2 regions of the Desulfovibrio sp. JC022 genome follow, and region 2 is predicted to be linked to the other one. Evidence: riboswitches for the same ligand, from Rfam matches in the RefSeq annotation. Region 2 holds a riboswitch; the other holds the start of a gene.

Region 1 (7,707 bases), on a different contig from region 2:
CTCTTGGCTTACTCTGGATTTTCTTTTCAGCAATTGCAGATTAGGCATGATAATGCCCAGCAGGATAAGTGCCATCCCGGCAATCTGGACCGGGGCGATATGTTCCCCCAGTATAAATGCAGCCAGCAGAACTGTCGTAACAGGTTCAATGGTGGAAAAGATTGCGGCATTGGCGCTTCCGATGGCATCTACCGCCCTATAAAGAAGACTTATCGCCAAAGCTGTCGGGAGAATCCCCAGTCCCACGGCAATCAGCCAGCCCTGAGCATCCAATGAAAAAATCTTTAACGGCGAAGACAGCAGGCTGAAAACAATCGCCATACACAAAATAACATAAGGCACGATGACTTTCGCCTCATCATCTTTTGTAAAAATCTGGATCACGGTCAAGTAAATGGAAAAACAGAACATACAGCCGAGGGCATAGAAAATCCCCTGCATATCAAGCTGTCGCGCAAAAGCATTGTAAAAAACCAGTCCGCTTCCGGCAATAATCAATCCCAAAGCCGCAAAAACAGCCCGGCCCGGCCTGAGTTTAAAAAAAACAATCGCAATGAGCGTGGTCATGAGCGGATAGAAATAATAAATAAGAGAAGTCGTTGAAGCCGGAATATGTTTCAAGGCCATGATGAAAAGCCATGACTGGAGCGGATAAATCAATATCCCGAGAACCGCTGCTTTTACGAGCACTCTGGGCCGGACCTTAAGCAGCTTAGGGCTGGTTATTCCCAGCCAGACAAAAAGAGCCACCGCGCCGATAGTAAATCGGTATTGTATCAATTCCAGAGGTTCCAGGCCCGTGGCCAGCCCGAGCTTAAAAAAAATCGCAAGTGTTCCCAGACCGATTGCCGATAATACTGAATAAATCAATCCCTTGCCCATCACTTCTCTCCTGAAAGTTTTATAACGGACAGAGACTATACGTGCGCCCCTGAAAAAACAACGCATTAGCAGAATACGGGATAAAAAAGGCTGTCCGCGAACGGACAGCCCTTAACAATTAATTGTAACTATGAACTATGCTATCCCTGCATACGGGCAATGATCCCATCAAGCTCCTTAGCCAGTTCGGACATACGGCTAACCGCTTCGGCTGATTCATTCATGGCCTGCGCCGTTTCACTGGCAATGGTGTTGATCTGTCCGGTGGAACGGCTGATCTCCTCACTCGCCGCAGACTGCTCTTCCGAAGCAGTGGCAATGGAACGAACCTGATCTGCGGTCTCGGAAACCTTCTCCACGATTTCTTTGAGGATATCGCCGGACTGGTTGACCAACTCGGTCACCTCACCGATAGCCTTGGTAGATTTCTCGGTATTGGTAATGTTGGTCTTGGCGCTATCCTGAATACGGCTGATGTATTCACCGACCTCGCTGGTAGCGTTCATGGTGGATTCAGCCAGCTTGCGAACTTCATCGGCAACCACGGCGAACCCGCGTCCGGCATCCCCGGCTCGGGCGGCCTCAATGGCGGCATTAAGCGCCAGCAGGTTGGTCTGATCCGCAATATCGCTGATCACGCCCATGATGTTGCCGATGCCGTCGGCCTGCTTACCGAGATCAGCCATATCTTTCTGCATCTGATCGGACTGAACACGAATCTGGGTAATGGTCTCAACTGCCTGTTCCACTTTCTGCTCCCCTTCCCCGGCTTTCTGCTGGGACGCATCAGCAAGTTCAGCAGCAGTGGAGGCATTGCGGGCAACTTCGAACACAGTAGAATTCATCTCATCCATGGCAGTGGCAGCTTCGCTGGCCATTACCGATTGTTCTTCAGCACCTCGGCTGGACTGCTCCACCTGTGCGGACAGGGCCTCGGAAAACCCGGAAACCTGATTGGAAACCTCGGTGGCACTGGCAGCAGCCTCGGAGATCATAATATTGTTTTCTTCGATCTTGCGCTGCTGCTCGCGGATTTCGGTCATATCAATCCAGATAGTCACCGAGCCAAGCATATTCTTATCCATATCATAGAAAGGAGTGGTGGAAATCATGATACTTTTCAGGTTTCCCTTCACAGTGGTATATTCGACTTCCTGCTGAATCTGATGCTCTTCTTCAATTGCCTGCTGAGACAAAGTCTTGCGGCCTCTTTCATTGTAGAAAAATTCTCCGGGATCCATTCCAATTGCCTGTTCAGGACCGGTACTGGTTTCAATAAGCTCACAAATCTGGGAGTTTGCCCAAAGGATGTCATCGTTAGGGCCGACAATTGAGCAAGGCAGGACCAGCCCCTTCAGCACGCCTTCGGAAAAGCCGAGCTTGTTTTTCAGCTCCGCGACCATGAAGTCGATATTCTCGGAAAGGTCCTTAAGTTCGCAGACATATTTTCCATTAAGCTCAGCCTTGAAATTACCATGGGCAATCTCGCTGGTAAAGTCGCGGATAGTAGCCATAGGCCCGGTGACCTGTTTGCGGATGGTAAACACAATTACGCCAACAAGCAGGAGAACCATCAGGGTTCCCATGACAATAAGTATATTTCGCTCTTCAATTGCAGCACGGGTCAGGTCCGAAACATAGGCGGACATACAAACCACCCAGCCGGTGGAAGGTACAACCTGAAAGGACTGAATCTTGGCTCTTCCTTCCCACTCATATTCGGTCTTACCCTTGGGGGCAGCAAGACTGTCTTTTACAAACTGATGACTGGAAATATCTTTTAAAATGAGATCCTGATTTACCTTATGAGCAATGATGCGCCCTTTATTATCCAGCATGTAGGCATATCCATCTTCACCGATGGAAATATCGCCGATCATCTCCATAGAATATTTCTGCCAGTCAACAGAATAAAAGAACCCGCCAAGAAGCTGGCCTTGTTCATTACGGACAGGCACAGCCATGACCACGATAAAACGATCATCCAGCACAGACTTTAGAACCTCGGAAACCGCAAAATTACTACCGTTCAAAATTTTCTGCACATATTTGCGGGAACGAAGATCAGCACCGGCAGCTGACTGCCCGTTTGATTTAAGCCCGAACACAATATTTCCATCCAGACCGAAAGCAGCCAATGTAGCAAGTTTGCTATTGTTCCCCATCTTCTGCCGGAGATGCTTTATTATTCTTGCCCTGGCAGCCTCATCAGTGAATGCATTTTGGAGATCCGCACTGCTGGCATAATCAGCAAGATCACTTTTGGACAGTTCCAAAAACTGACCAACCTCATTTACAATTTTATTGTTCAGCACTCCCATATTCTGCTCCTGAATACTCAGAACCGCAGAATTGGTCATTGAACTCACAACAACGACAAAAGCAATAACCGAGATAGAGACTATCGCGGTTATCAAAATTGAAAGACCGGTATTAATGCTTTTGAAATTCATTCCAAACCCCTTATTATTGACAATTAAACATGCGCCATTCATATTTATTAAGGGAGACTACAGAGAGCTTATCTAAATTATATTATTTTTCGCTATATGGCATAAATTTATAATTGCCTGTCATTAAAGCTTATTTTTAAACTTGTCTCAAAAAAAAAGCCCCCGCACTGAATCAACAGTGCGAGGGCCTACTTTTAAAGGTATCTTTATTTTGACTTATTGTAATCTTCCAACAGTCCGGTCATTTTATTAAGCAGTTCGCCTCGCTCTTGAGCTACTTTTTTCCACTTCTTCTTCTCGCTCTTCAAGGCTTCTACTGTGTGCAGCAAATCCTGAATGGTATTTGCAGGATAGCCGTGCTTGGCATAACTTCCCTTGCGAAGCTCCTCATCATTTCTCTGGCGCAGAGCGCGTAACTGGCTGGCTGATAATATCATACTCATATGCTGTTAATGGTTCCGGTCAGTACACAAATTACATCCTGAAAACAGCTAACGCAAGCAATTACAAAATAATATAAATGCTGCCTAACAAAAAGTCCGGAGAAATGAATCCCCGGACTTTATATTTCAGTCTATGTTGCTGAACAAAACTAGCCGCAAGTGCATGAATTGTAGCTGTACTCAGTTCTTTCGCGGTACTCTTCCTGCTTACCCTTGTTCCAGCGGTTTACCGGACGGTAGTAACCCACAATGCGGGTATATACCTCGGCATCCTTACCGCATTCAGGGCATTCAAAATGCTCACCGTAAAGATAGCCGTGATCTTCGCAGACCGAAAAGGTCGGAGTTACCGAGATGTAAGGAATCTTGGTATTAGTCATGGCTTTAATGATGAAGTTCTTGAGCGCGGTGGTATCGGGAATAGCCTCACCGAGGAAGGAATGGAATACTGTTCCGCCATTGTACAGGGTCTGCAAATCGTTCTGGTGTTCAAGGGCGTAGACAACGTCCTCGGTAGAACCAACCGGCAACAAGGTGGAGTTGGTGTAGTACGGGGTACCTTCACCGGAAGTGTAAATATCGGCATAAAGATTCTTATCGATCTTAGCCAGACGGTAGCAGGTACCTTCACCCGGAGTAGCTTCAAGGTTGAAGAGGTTTCCGGTTTCTTCCTGAAATTCCACGGTCAGGTCGCGCAGGTGATGCAGAACCCTCTGCATGAGACGTGAACCGGAAGGGGTATCAATACCTTTGCCCAGCAGGTTATGGCAGGCTTCGTTACCGCCGATGAGTCCGATGGTGGAGAAGTGGCCTTTGAAGCCGTTCTTCAAGTAGCGCTGGGAGAAGGGGAACATGCCGCTCTCAAAGTTGGCGGAAACCAGCTTGCGCTTGTACTCAAGGGAGTCCTTGGCCTGAGTCGCGTACTCGGTGATCAGGTCGAGGAAATCTTCCTCACCCTGTGCGAGGTAAGCCAGTTTGGGCAGGTTCAAGGTAACAACACCGATGGAACCGGTCAGGTCCCCGGCACCGAACAAACCACCGGTTTTCTTGCGGATCTCACGCAGGTCCATCTGCAAACGGCAGCACATGGAACGCACGTCCTCGGGATTGAGGTCGGAGTTGATAAAGTTCTGGAAATAAGGCGCGCCGTATTTGGCGGTCATCTGCAAGAGCAGCTCGCCCACTTCACTTTCCCACGGAAAATCCGGGGTAACGTTATATGTAGGAATGGGGAAAGAAAAGATGCGGCCATCGGAGTCACCTTCAAGCATGACTTCAACAAAGGCGCGGTTGATCATCTCCATTTCTTCTTGGTACTCACCGTAAGTGGTGTCCTGAAATTCTCCGCCGATGATAACGGGTTCGGTAGCAATATGCTTAGGCGGAACCATATCAAAGGTGAAGTTGGTGAACGGACTCTGTCCGCCCCAACGGGAGGTGGTGTTCAGGTTGAAGATCAATTTCTGCACAATCTGCTTCACACGGTCATAATCCAGACCGTCGTGACGGATGAAGGGAGCGAGGTAGGTATCAACGTTGTTGAAAGCCTGCGCACCGGCCCATTCGTTCTGAAGAGTGCCGAGGAAGTTGACCATCTGTCCGGTTACGGAATCAAAATGACGTGCCGGACCGGAAGAACAACGGCCCTTGAGACCGAAACCGTCCAGCAGCAGATCACGCAGGGACCAACCGGCGCAGTATCCGGCAAGGCCGAAGGAAAGGTCATGAATATGGAAATAGCCGTGCTCGTGGGCCAGCCTGATTTCTTCGGGATATTTTTCAAGGCAGTAACGGGCCTGAACAGCTCCGGACATGTGCAGCATCAGTCCCTGAAAGGAATGGCCCATGTTGGAATTTTCATTTACACGCCAGTCGGAACGGTCAAGGTAACTTTCAATGGTTCCGGCGATATCGAGGTAAGTTTCATCCTGGCGGCGCAGTTCGCGACGTTTTTCGCGGTAAATTATATAACGTTCGGCAACAGAGTAAAGACGGTTCTCCATGAGAACCAGCTGAACCATATCCTGAACCATTTCCTGTTCGGGCACATCGACTTCAGCGAGCTTATGCTCAACTTTACGTCCGAGACGCTTACTCAGCAGAGGATCTTTGATTCCGCTGGCTTTGAGAGCTTTAAAAATTGCTTCTGAGATACGCTCAGTGGACCATGATTCGAGACAACCGTCACGTTTGAGAATTTGTTTGGGCATTTAATTACCTGATTAAAAATTTGTCCGCACACATCACCGTCCACGCCGAAAAAAGAACGCAGAAAAGGAAGCAACCTCCCCAGATTGCAAGCCCACGGCTCAGCCGTGTCTTATGGTGGTGTGCATTAGGTGCAGGGGCCCGGAAGGCTCATCCCGCAGGACTTTTGAAACCGGAAGAATGTCAGAAACAAACTTTCGGTCGGTTTGATTCGACCTGCCATAAAGGACAGGCAATGCTTCAGGTCGGAGTGCTGGCTCGGGATACGCACAAAAATGCTTCCCTGACAGCGGCAGAACCGCCCCGGATTCAAACCGGGTTCCCGACTGGTCCGTTTTTGATGCTCAGAAAGCAGAAACGGATTCCTGAAGTGCTGACGACTGAAAGCAGTCTAACAGACTAGAAAATACGGTCAAGACTCTCTAGACTTTTTCTTATACAACACCCTGTCAGCCCTTGGGGTGCTTGGCATAACTCGTGTTGAACAGCAGTTTTCCACAATTGTTCGTTTGGTGTTCAAAACATCTTAAGGCCCTGATTTAGAGACAAAATCCTTTAGCCGTTTTCGAATAATTTCAGCCGGACGAATTAGTCCGGCTGAAATTATTTTTAACCTGAAAACAAAAACACTTTTTATCTGAGATAAAGATCAAGAAGCTCGGGACTCTTCGCGCAATCCGTCAATCAATGAACGCAACTCCATAGCTAGAATAGAAAGATCCTTTGCTGAATCGTTGGATTTTTCCATGGATTTGGTGGTCAATTCTGCCATCTGGTTAATATTCCTGGATGAAGAATTAATCTGGTCCGATGACACGGACTGTTCTTCCGCAGCAGCAGAAATATTCCGGACCTGTCCGGTAACCCCATTCACGAGGCTGACAATCTCCTCAAGAGCATCCCCGGCCTGTTCCGCCAACCGGGTACTGTCCAGCACAGACGTCGCAGCCTCTTCCATGCTCTGCACATTGGCGTGGGAACTTTCCTGAATAGCCTCAACCACGAGGCCCACATCCTTGGTGGCGTCCATGGTCTTTTCTGCCAATTTTCGTACTTCATCGGCTACCACTGCAAAGCCGCGCCCGGCATCCCCGGCACGGGCAGCCTCAATAGCCGCATTAAGGGCCAGCAAATTTGTCTGATCCGCAATATCACTGACCACAGACATGATCCGGCCAATATCTTCAACCCTGACATTCATCTGGTTAAGACTATCCTTCAACCGGTCACTCTGCTCCTTGACACTGAAAATGGAATTAATCGCTTCCCCGGTCATTTCCGCACCCCTATTGGCGGTACTCATGGCTTCCCCCGCGCCCACAACGGCATCAGAGCAACTGCGGGCCACGTCCTGAATGGAACAGGTCATCTGATCAAGAGCGGTAGTGGATTCGGAAAGATTAGACTGCTGCTCCCGTGCCCTTCTGCTGGAATCCGCAACATGATTGCTGATTTCATCTGAAGCAACAGACAGCCCGTTGACAATCTGCTCCAGATTGCGGACCACTTCAAGCACGCCCTGTCTGCGAGCGTTTTCAGCTTCCTTCTGGGCCTCGCTCAACCCGGCAAGAGCCTCACGTGCTGAACTGGCCTCGCGTTCAGCAACAGCAGTAGCCTCTTCAACTTTTCTCTTATCTTTTTCAATCACGTGCATCAGTCCGTTATACGCCCCGGCAAGATCCCCAAGCTCACCATTCCCATTCTGCTCAATACGATGAGTA
Region 2 (7,707 bases):
TTGAGAATTATCATTTTAAATCATACCTTATTACTCTGTTTCGTCTTTTCAAATGTTTACTGCTCGGCGGGTTAGATCAGTCTTGCATACAAGATTTGCAGGATTATTGAAAAATCATTGTTTTAGCTATTTGATGAGTTATTGACGGTTGAGTTGTTTCACACATAGACTGATTATAAACAGGGCGAGATCAGGAGTACGGGGAAAATTATGGGAGCAGAGAAGCTTCATAAGTATATATCGGAGTTGAAAGAGCAGCTGGAGCTACAGACCTTGCTGGCGGATTCTTCCTCTGAAGCTATCGGCGTGTTTGATGAGAAGGTGCGTTGTGTGGCTGTGAACAGGGAAGTGCTGGAAGTTCTGGGCTATACCCATGATGAAGTCATTGGCATGGGCGGGTTGGATCTTGTAGCTGAAGAGTATCGCGAATTGGTGCGGGAAAACATTTCCAGCAGGTACGAGCAGCCTTATTTTGTCATGGGTAGACGTAAGGACGGTTCTACTTTTCCTGCTGAAATCCGGGGGCGTACAGTGCAGCTTCGGGATAAGACCTACCGCATTTCAGCTATACGTGACATTTCTTATCTGAAAGCAACTGAAATGGAATTGCGCGAAACCCTGCATGAGTTGAAAATTATTTTTGAAAGTAGCAAAGCCGGGATGATGTTCTTGAAGGGTGGGCGAATCCTGAAAAGGGCAAATCAGGCTCTTGCCGATATTCTGGGTTATGAGTCGCCTGCTGATATGGTCGGCTTGGGTATGATTGATCTGCACCTTACCGAAGAAAAATTTCATGAATTTGGTAAGTTATATTACTACACCCTCGTAAATAAAGCTCAGGTAAATATTGAATATCAGCTGAAGCGTAAGGACGGAAAATTTGTGTGGTGTTCTCTGTCCGGTCAGGCCGTGGATGTGAATGTTCCTGCTGACTTGAATCGCGGGGTGCTTTGGGTTGTGAATGATATTTCTCAGCGCAAGGCGGAAGAGAAGCGGCTGTTGTTGCTGGCAACCACAGACAGTCTTACCGGGGCCTACAATCGCAGGGAATTTTTTCGGCAGGTTGAATTGTTTATGCAGGGAGATAAACGTAATCCAGCTGGTCCGTCTATGTTGATGGTTGATCTTGATAATTTTAAAAAGATAAATGACGCCCATGGGCATGAGGCTGGGGATGCAGTGCTGCGTCATTTTGCTGATATCTGTCGCAGTGTGATCAGGGATGATGATGTTTTTGCCCGCATGGGCGGGGAAGAGTTTGCAGTTTTTCTGCCCGGAACAGACCTTGCCGGAGGTATTGCTGTGGGAGAAAGGTTGTGCCGGAAATTTGCAGCGAGTGAAATTTCCATACAGTCTGGGATTATTAAGTGTACTGCAAGCATCGGGGTAGCCTCCATGAATTCGCGCAGGCTCGATACGAACAGGTTGTTGCGCATGGCGGATATGGCCTTGTACGACGCAAAGGAGTCCGGTCGAAATCTGGTCTGTTTTTATGATTGATTTTTTTAATGTCTCATTCCGCCCATTGAATTTGTTTTAACTCTTGGCTAAAGCCGCTAAAAAAGTTAAATGATTATGCTATAGGAAGTTGTAATAAAGTATTTAATGCGGCCTGAATTTCAGGGGATGGTCGTAACTAATAAAGTCAGGAGAAAGTGGTGAGGAAGTTACTTGTTGTTTTCGCATTGATCGGAATGATGCTTTCCGGGTGCGTGTACGTTAATATGGATGTCGAGAATAAACCTGTTCCGGGCACTGATTTCAGCGATTTTAAAACTTTTTCTTTTAAGCAGAAAAGCGAATCCAAGAAGGATCTTGAAGCTATTCTGCTCAATACTGCCAAGCTGGAACTGGAAGCCAAGGGTTTTAAATATGACCCGAATTCACCCGATTTCGTGGTAGTGGTTAATTTCGGTTCCAAGGCATTCATGGAAAGGGGAGTTACCTACAAAAGGGAAGCTTACGAGTACGATTATATCAGCAAGACCAACTCTGAAATAGGTGTGGTCAAGACCGCTGATGCCCCCCGTGTGGATAACACCGTGCGGATCTATCTGATGACTCCCCATGATGAGGGTTTGAAAACATACCTCTGGCGCGGAAAGGCCACCAGTCAGGACCGTGAAGGTCTGGATATTGTCGGTAAATGTCTGGTCAAAGGCGCGTTGCTGAAATTTCCCGCAGTTGATGGAAAGTTTCGTGAGAAGTTGAATGTAAGGGATTGCGAATAAACGATCATTTTAAATAGTTGCTAAAAAAGAAGCCCCCGGACAACTCCGGGGGCTTCTTTTTTGGTCTGGTGGAAAATTTTCGTGGGTACTTGACTTCGATGAAGATGAATGGCATTCCTTGATCACTATATAACAATATTTTTATATATTGAATTTGATTTGTATGCGCCCGCAGGAAACGGAAGATGGTGAAAATCCGTCGCAGGCGCGCTGCTGTAACCGGGCATAATTCAGGGTGATGGTGTCGATTCACTGTTTTGAGAACGGGAAGGATCGATACTGTGCGTCAAACTGTCCGGAAGCCAGAAGACGTCCTGCGGGAGTGAGTGCCGGACCTCGCGAACAGGTCTGTGAAACAGGGATAAATATCTCGGTCACTTGAAACACGGAGAATTATTATGCTGACGCACACTTTAGGTTATCCCAGAATGGGCAGTAACCGCGAACTCAAACGTAAACTTGAATCATACTGGAGAGGTGAAGCCGGGGCGGATGATCTCGCACTTACTTCCAGAAAATTGCGTGAACTGCATTGGGATGACCAGAAGCAGGCTGGAGTTGATCTGATACCGGTAGGTGATTTTTCCTACTATGACCACATGCTTGATAATGCAGTCAGGTTCGGTGTTATCCCCGGCAGATATAATGTGGAAGGAAACAAAATTTCCCTTGATGATTATTTCAGGATGGCCCGTGGTGAAGCTGGAGAGAACGGCGTGGCGGCCATGGAAATGACAAAGTGGTTTGATACCAACTACCATTACCTCGTGCCTGAATTTAAAAGTGACCAGAAGTTTTTTCTTGCCGATACATCTTTGCTTGAACAGGTTGATGAAGCGGCTTTGCTTGGGCACAGAATCAAGGCCGTCCTGCCCGGACCATTGACCTTTTTGCTGTTGGGTAAGTGCGCGGATCAGGAATTTGATCGTTTGGATTTGTTGGAAAACCTGCTGCCAGCTTACGTGGAACTAATTGAGAAGCTCTCCGCCAAATGCGAGTGGATTCAATTTGATGAGCCTATTCTGGCCCTCGATCTCGACGAGTCGGTGCGTAAGCTTTTCAACCCTGTTTACCGCACCTTTAAAGAAGCAGCCTTAAATTCCAAAATTCTTGTTGCCTCCTATTTTGGAGGTCTGGGTGATAATCTTGAAACTGCTACCTCTTTGCCTGTCGATGCTTTGCATGTTGACCTCGTACGCGGTTCACAGGACCTTGAACCGCTGCTTGTAAATCTGGCGGATAATTTAAGCCTTTCCCTCGGTGTAGTAGACGGCAGGAATATCTGGCGGGCTGATCTTGATAAGGGTGTTGCTGCTGTGAAGTCCGCAAAGACTGTGCTTGGCGAAGAACGGGTCTTGGTAGCTCCTTCATGTTCACTTCTGCATGTCCCTTTTGATCTTGAGCTGGAAACAAAGCTGGACGTGGAAATTAAATCTTGGATGGCGTTTGCCCGCCAGAAGTGTGTAGAAATCAGGACCATCGCTGATGCAGCAGCAGGTAAGGATGTTGAAGCTTTTCTGGTTGATAACCGCGGCATTCTTGGCTCCCGGAAGAAAAGTCCGAGGGTTAACAATCTACAGGTTGCCCGGAGACTGGCTGAACTAAAACCTGAAGATTACCAGCGTAAATCCACTTATACCAAGCGTGCTGAAATTCAGCGCGGGCTCGGTTTTCCTCTTTTGCCCACAACCACTATCGGTTCTTTTCCCCAGACTCCGGAAGTGCGTTCCACCAGAAGCGGTTTTAAGAACGGTCGTATTGAGCGGGCTGATTACGAAAGCTTTATGCACGGATACATCGAAGACTGCATCCGTCGTCAGGAGGAAATCGGGCTTGATGTGCTGGTTCACGGTGAACCTGAACGCAACGACATGGTTGAATATTTCGGCGAAAATTTTGACGGCTACTGCTTTACGTCCAACGGCTGGGTGCAGAGTTACGGTTCCCGTTGCGTGAAACCTCCGGTGATTTTCGGTGATGTGTCCCGTCCCGGTCCCATTACCGTGGATTGGATCAATTATGCCCGCTCCCTTTCAGAGCGTGAAGTCAAGGGTATGCTCACCGGACCGGTAACCATCCTGTGCTGGAGTTTTGTTCGTGATGACCAGCCCCGCAGTGAAACCTGCCGTCAGATCGCACTGGCCGTGCGTGATGAGGTGGCTGATCTTGAAAAGAGCGGGGTTAAAGTTATTCAGATTGACGAACCCGCCCTGCGTGAAGGTCTGCCTCTGCGTAAGGCAGAACAACCAGAATATTTGAAGTGGGCAGAGGAGTGCTTTCGTCTCTCCGCTTCCTGCGTTGAGGATGCCACCCAGATTCATACCCACATGTGTTACTGCGAATTCGATGAAATCATGGATTCCATTGCCGCCCTTGATGCCGATGTCATCAGCATCGAGGCCAGTCGCAGTCGCATGGAACTCTTAGGTAGCTTCAATCGGTTCAGCTATCCCAATGAAGTCGGTCCCGGTGTTTACGATATCCATAGTCCGGCAATTCCGGCTGAAGATGATATGGCCCTGCTGCTGGAAAAAGCTCTGGAAGTCATTCCCGCAGAACGGCTTTGGGTAAATCCGGATTGCGGACTCAAGACCCGCAAATGGGATGAGGTTGTCCCGGCTCTTAAAAATATGGTTCAGGCGGCTAAGAAAGTACGCCGTGAGATTCAATAAAGATAAATAAACTTCCCGGACCGTACCTGCGGTCCGGGAACCAAGCAGATAAAATGGAGAATTAAATGCAGGTGGCACAGAATATCAATAAGGCTGGACAATTTTTTTCCTTTGAATTTTTTCCGCCCAAGGATAAATCCACATGGCCCGTGTTTATGGAAAGGGCCGCAAGGCTGGCCGCTTTGAAGCCTCTTTTCGCATCAGTAACTTACGGAGCGGGCGGAACCAGCCACGACAATTCCCTTGAAATATGTTCCCGGCTGAAAAAGGATATGGGTATTGATATTCTTGCCCATCTGACTTGTGTCGGTGCCAGCGAGCAGTCCATTGATGAATTTGTCAGCCGTCTTGGTGAGGCAGGGGTCTCGGATATTCTGGCCCTTGGCGGGGATGGAGTGAAAGACGCCAATGGAGAAGGGCAAAGCCGTTTCATGCATGCTTCAGATCTTGTGGAGTATGTGAATGGTAAATTTTCCGAAGTGGGCATGGCTGTGGCCGGATATCCCGGCGGACATCCGGAGTCTCCGTCTATTGCCACGGATATTGAGATCCACAATTCCAAGCTTGCCAAAGGTGCGGACTTCACCATGACCCAGTTGTTTTTCGATAACAGGCTCTACTTCGATTATGTGGACAGGCTGGCGGAACTCAGCAGTACTACCCCGGTAATCCCCGGTGTATTGCCCATTCAATCTTTAAGTTCCCTGCGTCGGATTATGTCCCTGTGCGGTGCAGCCATTCCCGGCGATCTTTATTGCGGAGTGGAAAAGGCCTTTGATAAGGGCGGCGATGAGGCTGTTATGGAGTTCGGTTTTGACTTTGCACGCAAACAGATCGCGGACCTGCTTGATAAGGGCGCACCCGGAGTGCATATTTACAGTTTGAACCGCGCAGCCATGTGTGAAAGGTTGATTACTGACTTGAAGAGTGACGGATATTTTAATTAACTTTTTCAATGTTTCATTGCTACGTAAAAAATCCCTTCAACCCAATCGGGTCGAAGGGATTTTTGCTAACAGGGATTCCAAGGGGATTTAGTCCCTTCTACAAAAAACCTTTAAATGTATCGGCGATCTGGGCAGCGGTCTTTACCCGCTCCGGCCCGTGTTCGATGATAAAGGGCAGAATCTTATCAGAGTAACTGCCCAGCCCGGAAAGAAGGGTTTCGCTCAGTCCCTTGGCTGAAGGTGAGGCGATAAAGTTCTTGATTTCAGTGTACAGGGTCTTGGCTTCGCTTACGGAATCATTGCCGGAAGTATAGGCTGTGGAGGCATGACCGTAGACTTTTTGGGCTTTCTCAATACTTCCGGGAGTAGTGATTATCTTGGTCAATTTTGAAGTCAGTGAGGAATCAGTTGTGCCGGAATCCATGCTTTCAGAAAATCCGACCAGCTTGGCAAGTCTGGTCATTGCTGAACCGGAGCCGATGTCGCCTAGTTTTGAAGTCAGGGCTGCGCCTTCGTCCGGGTTGAGCAGGCTCATGGTCGCGGTCTGGGCATCAACGAGGTTTTCCGTGGAATCGTAAAAGCCGTTGTAAACATTTTTAGCCCGGTCGAGCAGGCTGGCACCTTCTGCCGCACTCTTGGCTGTTTCAGCGGAGGAAGACAGGTCGTTCAGACTGAATGCCTGAGCTGCCGGTGTTTGAAAAAGCATGCATACTGCCAGCAGGGAAAGGGCTATCATAAGGGAACGGTTGTTTTTCATCTTGCTATCTCCATTTTTAAGTTAGAAGTGCAGTATACTTGAATGGTGGAAATTTGCCATTAGAAAGCTGAGCTCTTTAACCTTGTGTTTCTTTATGTTAATCAATGGAAAATGTGGGGTGTGTTTTGCGCTTAAAAATATTGCTGATATTAATATTGCTTTTTTGTTCGTACCGCCCGTGCAGTGCGCAGGATTTGAAGTTTTCCTGCATAAAAGGATTGGTTGAACAAGAAATCGGCACATATATCCTTCCGCATGTATACAAGCATCTCAACATGGATATTAAGATTTTTCCCATGCCCGGCAAGCGTGCCCAACGATCTGTTGAAACCGGTCTGGTTGATGGTGAGGTCATGCGTATTTATTCCTATGGCGGAGAAGTTCCCGGTGTTATACGCGTAGAGCCTGCTTATTTTTACCTTGATACCACCCCCTATGCGCGAAAGGGCAGTGGGATAAAAATTGATTCAGTCGATGATTTGCTGAAATATAAGGTCGTTAAAATTCGGGGTGTTAAACATACTGAAAAAGTCACCGCGATGATGGACAGTGTTTACAATTTGGACAGTGTTTACAATTTGGACAGTGTTTACAATTTGGACAGTCCTGAGCAGATGGTTAAATATCTGGAGTGCGGTCGGGCTGATGTTGCTCTGGCCAACTCATTGAATTGGAAATACCTGCTTACCAAAATGGATTTCGATGATATTGTCCCAGCTGGGCCGCCTTTGCAGAAACTGCCTTTGTATCATTATCTGGATAAACGCCATGCGCGGTTGGCGGAAAAGGTCGGGGATGTGATTAAAAAGATGAAGGAAAGTGGAGAGCTTGATAAGCTGATAAAAGAAGCTGAAGAAAAGTTTTTTGGTTCGGTGGATGAATCTCGCTTCAAACACTAGGCGTAAAAAAAAGGCCGCAACATCTTAAAATGTTGCAGCCTTTTTGTCTTTGAATGCTGCTGGTTATTCTTTGGCGTCGTGGGTGTTGCGCACGGCCATGGCGTGGGTCAAACGGTCGATGATGATCGCCAGAAACACGATGGAGAGTCCGGCTTCAAAGCCCATGCCGATGTCGATACGGTTAATGGCTACCAGTACTTC

What was found. A riboswitch is a leader RNA that binds a small molecule or an ion and turns the genes downstream of it on or off. The one in region 2 is predicted to bind cobalamin.
Region 1: it holds a riboswitch for cobalamin, as region 2 does, so the genes downstream of both, FMS18_RS06330 (ribonucleoside triphosphate reductase) here and metE (5-methyltetrahydropteroyltriglutamate--homocysteine S-methyltransferase) in region 2, are expected to answer to the same signal.

Annotation. Positions count from the first base shown of each region.
Region 1 covers NZ_VOPZ01000003.1:250,042-257,748, reverse strand. The annotation lists gene FMS18_RS06345 (DMT family transporter) at 1-882, opposite strand, end outside; gene FMS18_RS06340 (methyl-accepting chemotaxis protein) at 1,023-3,335, opposite strand; gene FMS18_RS06335 (hypothetical protein) at 3,542-3,772, opposite strand; gene FMS18_RS06330 (ribonucleoside triphosphate reductase) at 3,928-5,988, opposite strand; cobalamin riboswitch at 6,212-6,370, opposite strand; gene FMS18_RS06325 (methyl-accepting chemotaxis protein) at 6,636-7,707, opposite strand, start outside.
Region 2 covers NZ_VOPZ01000001.1:205,667-213,373, forward strand. The annotation lists gene FMS18_RS00850 (diguanylate cyclase) at 211-1,500, shown strand; gene FMS18_RS00855 (DUF4136 domain-containing protein) at 1,659-2,231, shown strand; cobalamin riboswitch at 2,375-2,565, shown strand; gene metE (5-methyltetrahydropteroyltriglutamate--homocysteine S-methyltransferase) at 2,630-4,903, shown strand; gene FMS18_RS00865 (methylenetetrahydrofolate reductase) at 4,969-5,850, shown strand; gene FMS18_RS00870 (hypothetical protein) at 5,948-6,607, opposite strand; gene FMS18_RS00875 (ABC transporter substrate-binding protein) at 6,826-7,506, shown strand; gene FMS18_RS00880 (proline/glycine betaine ABC transporter permease) at 7,570-7,707, opposite strand, start outside.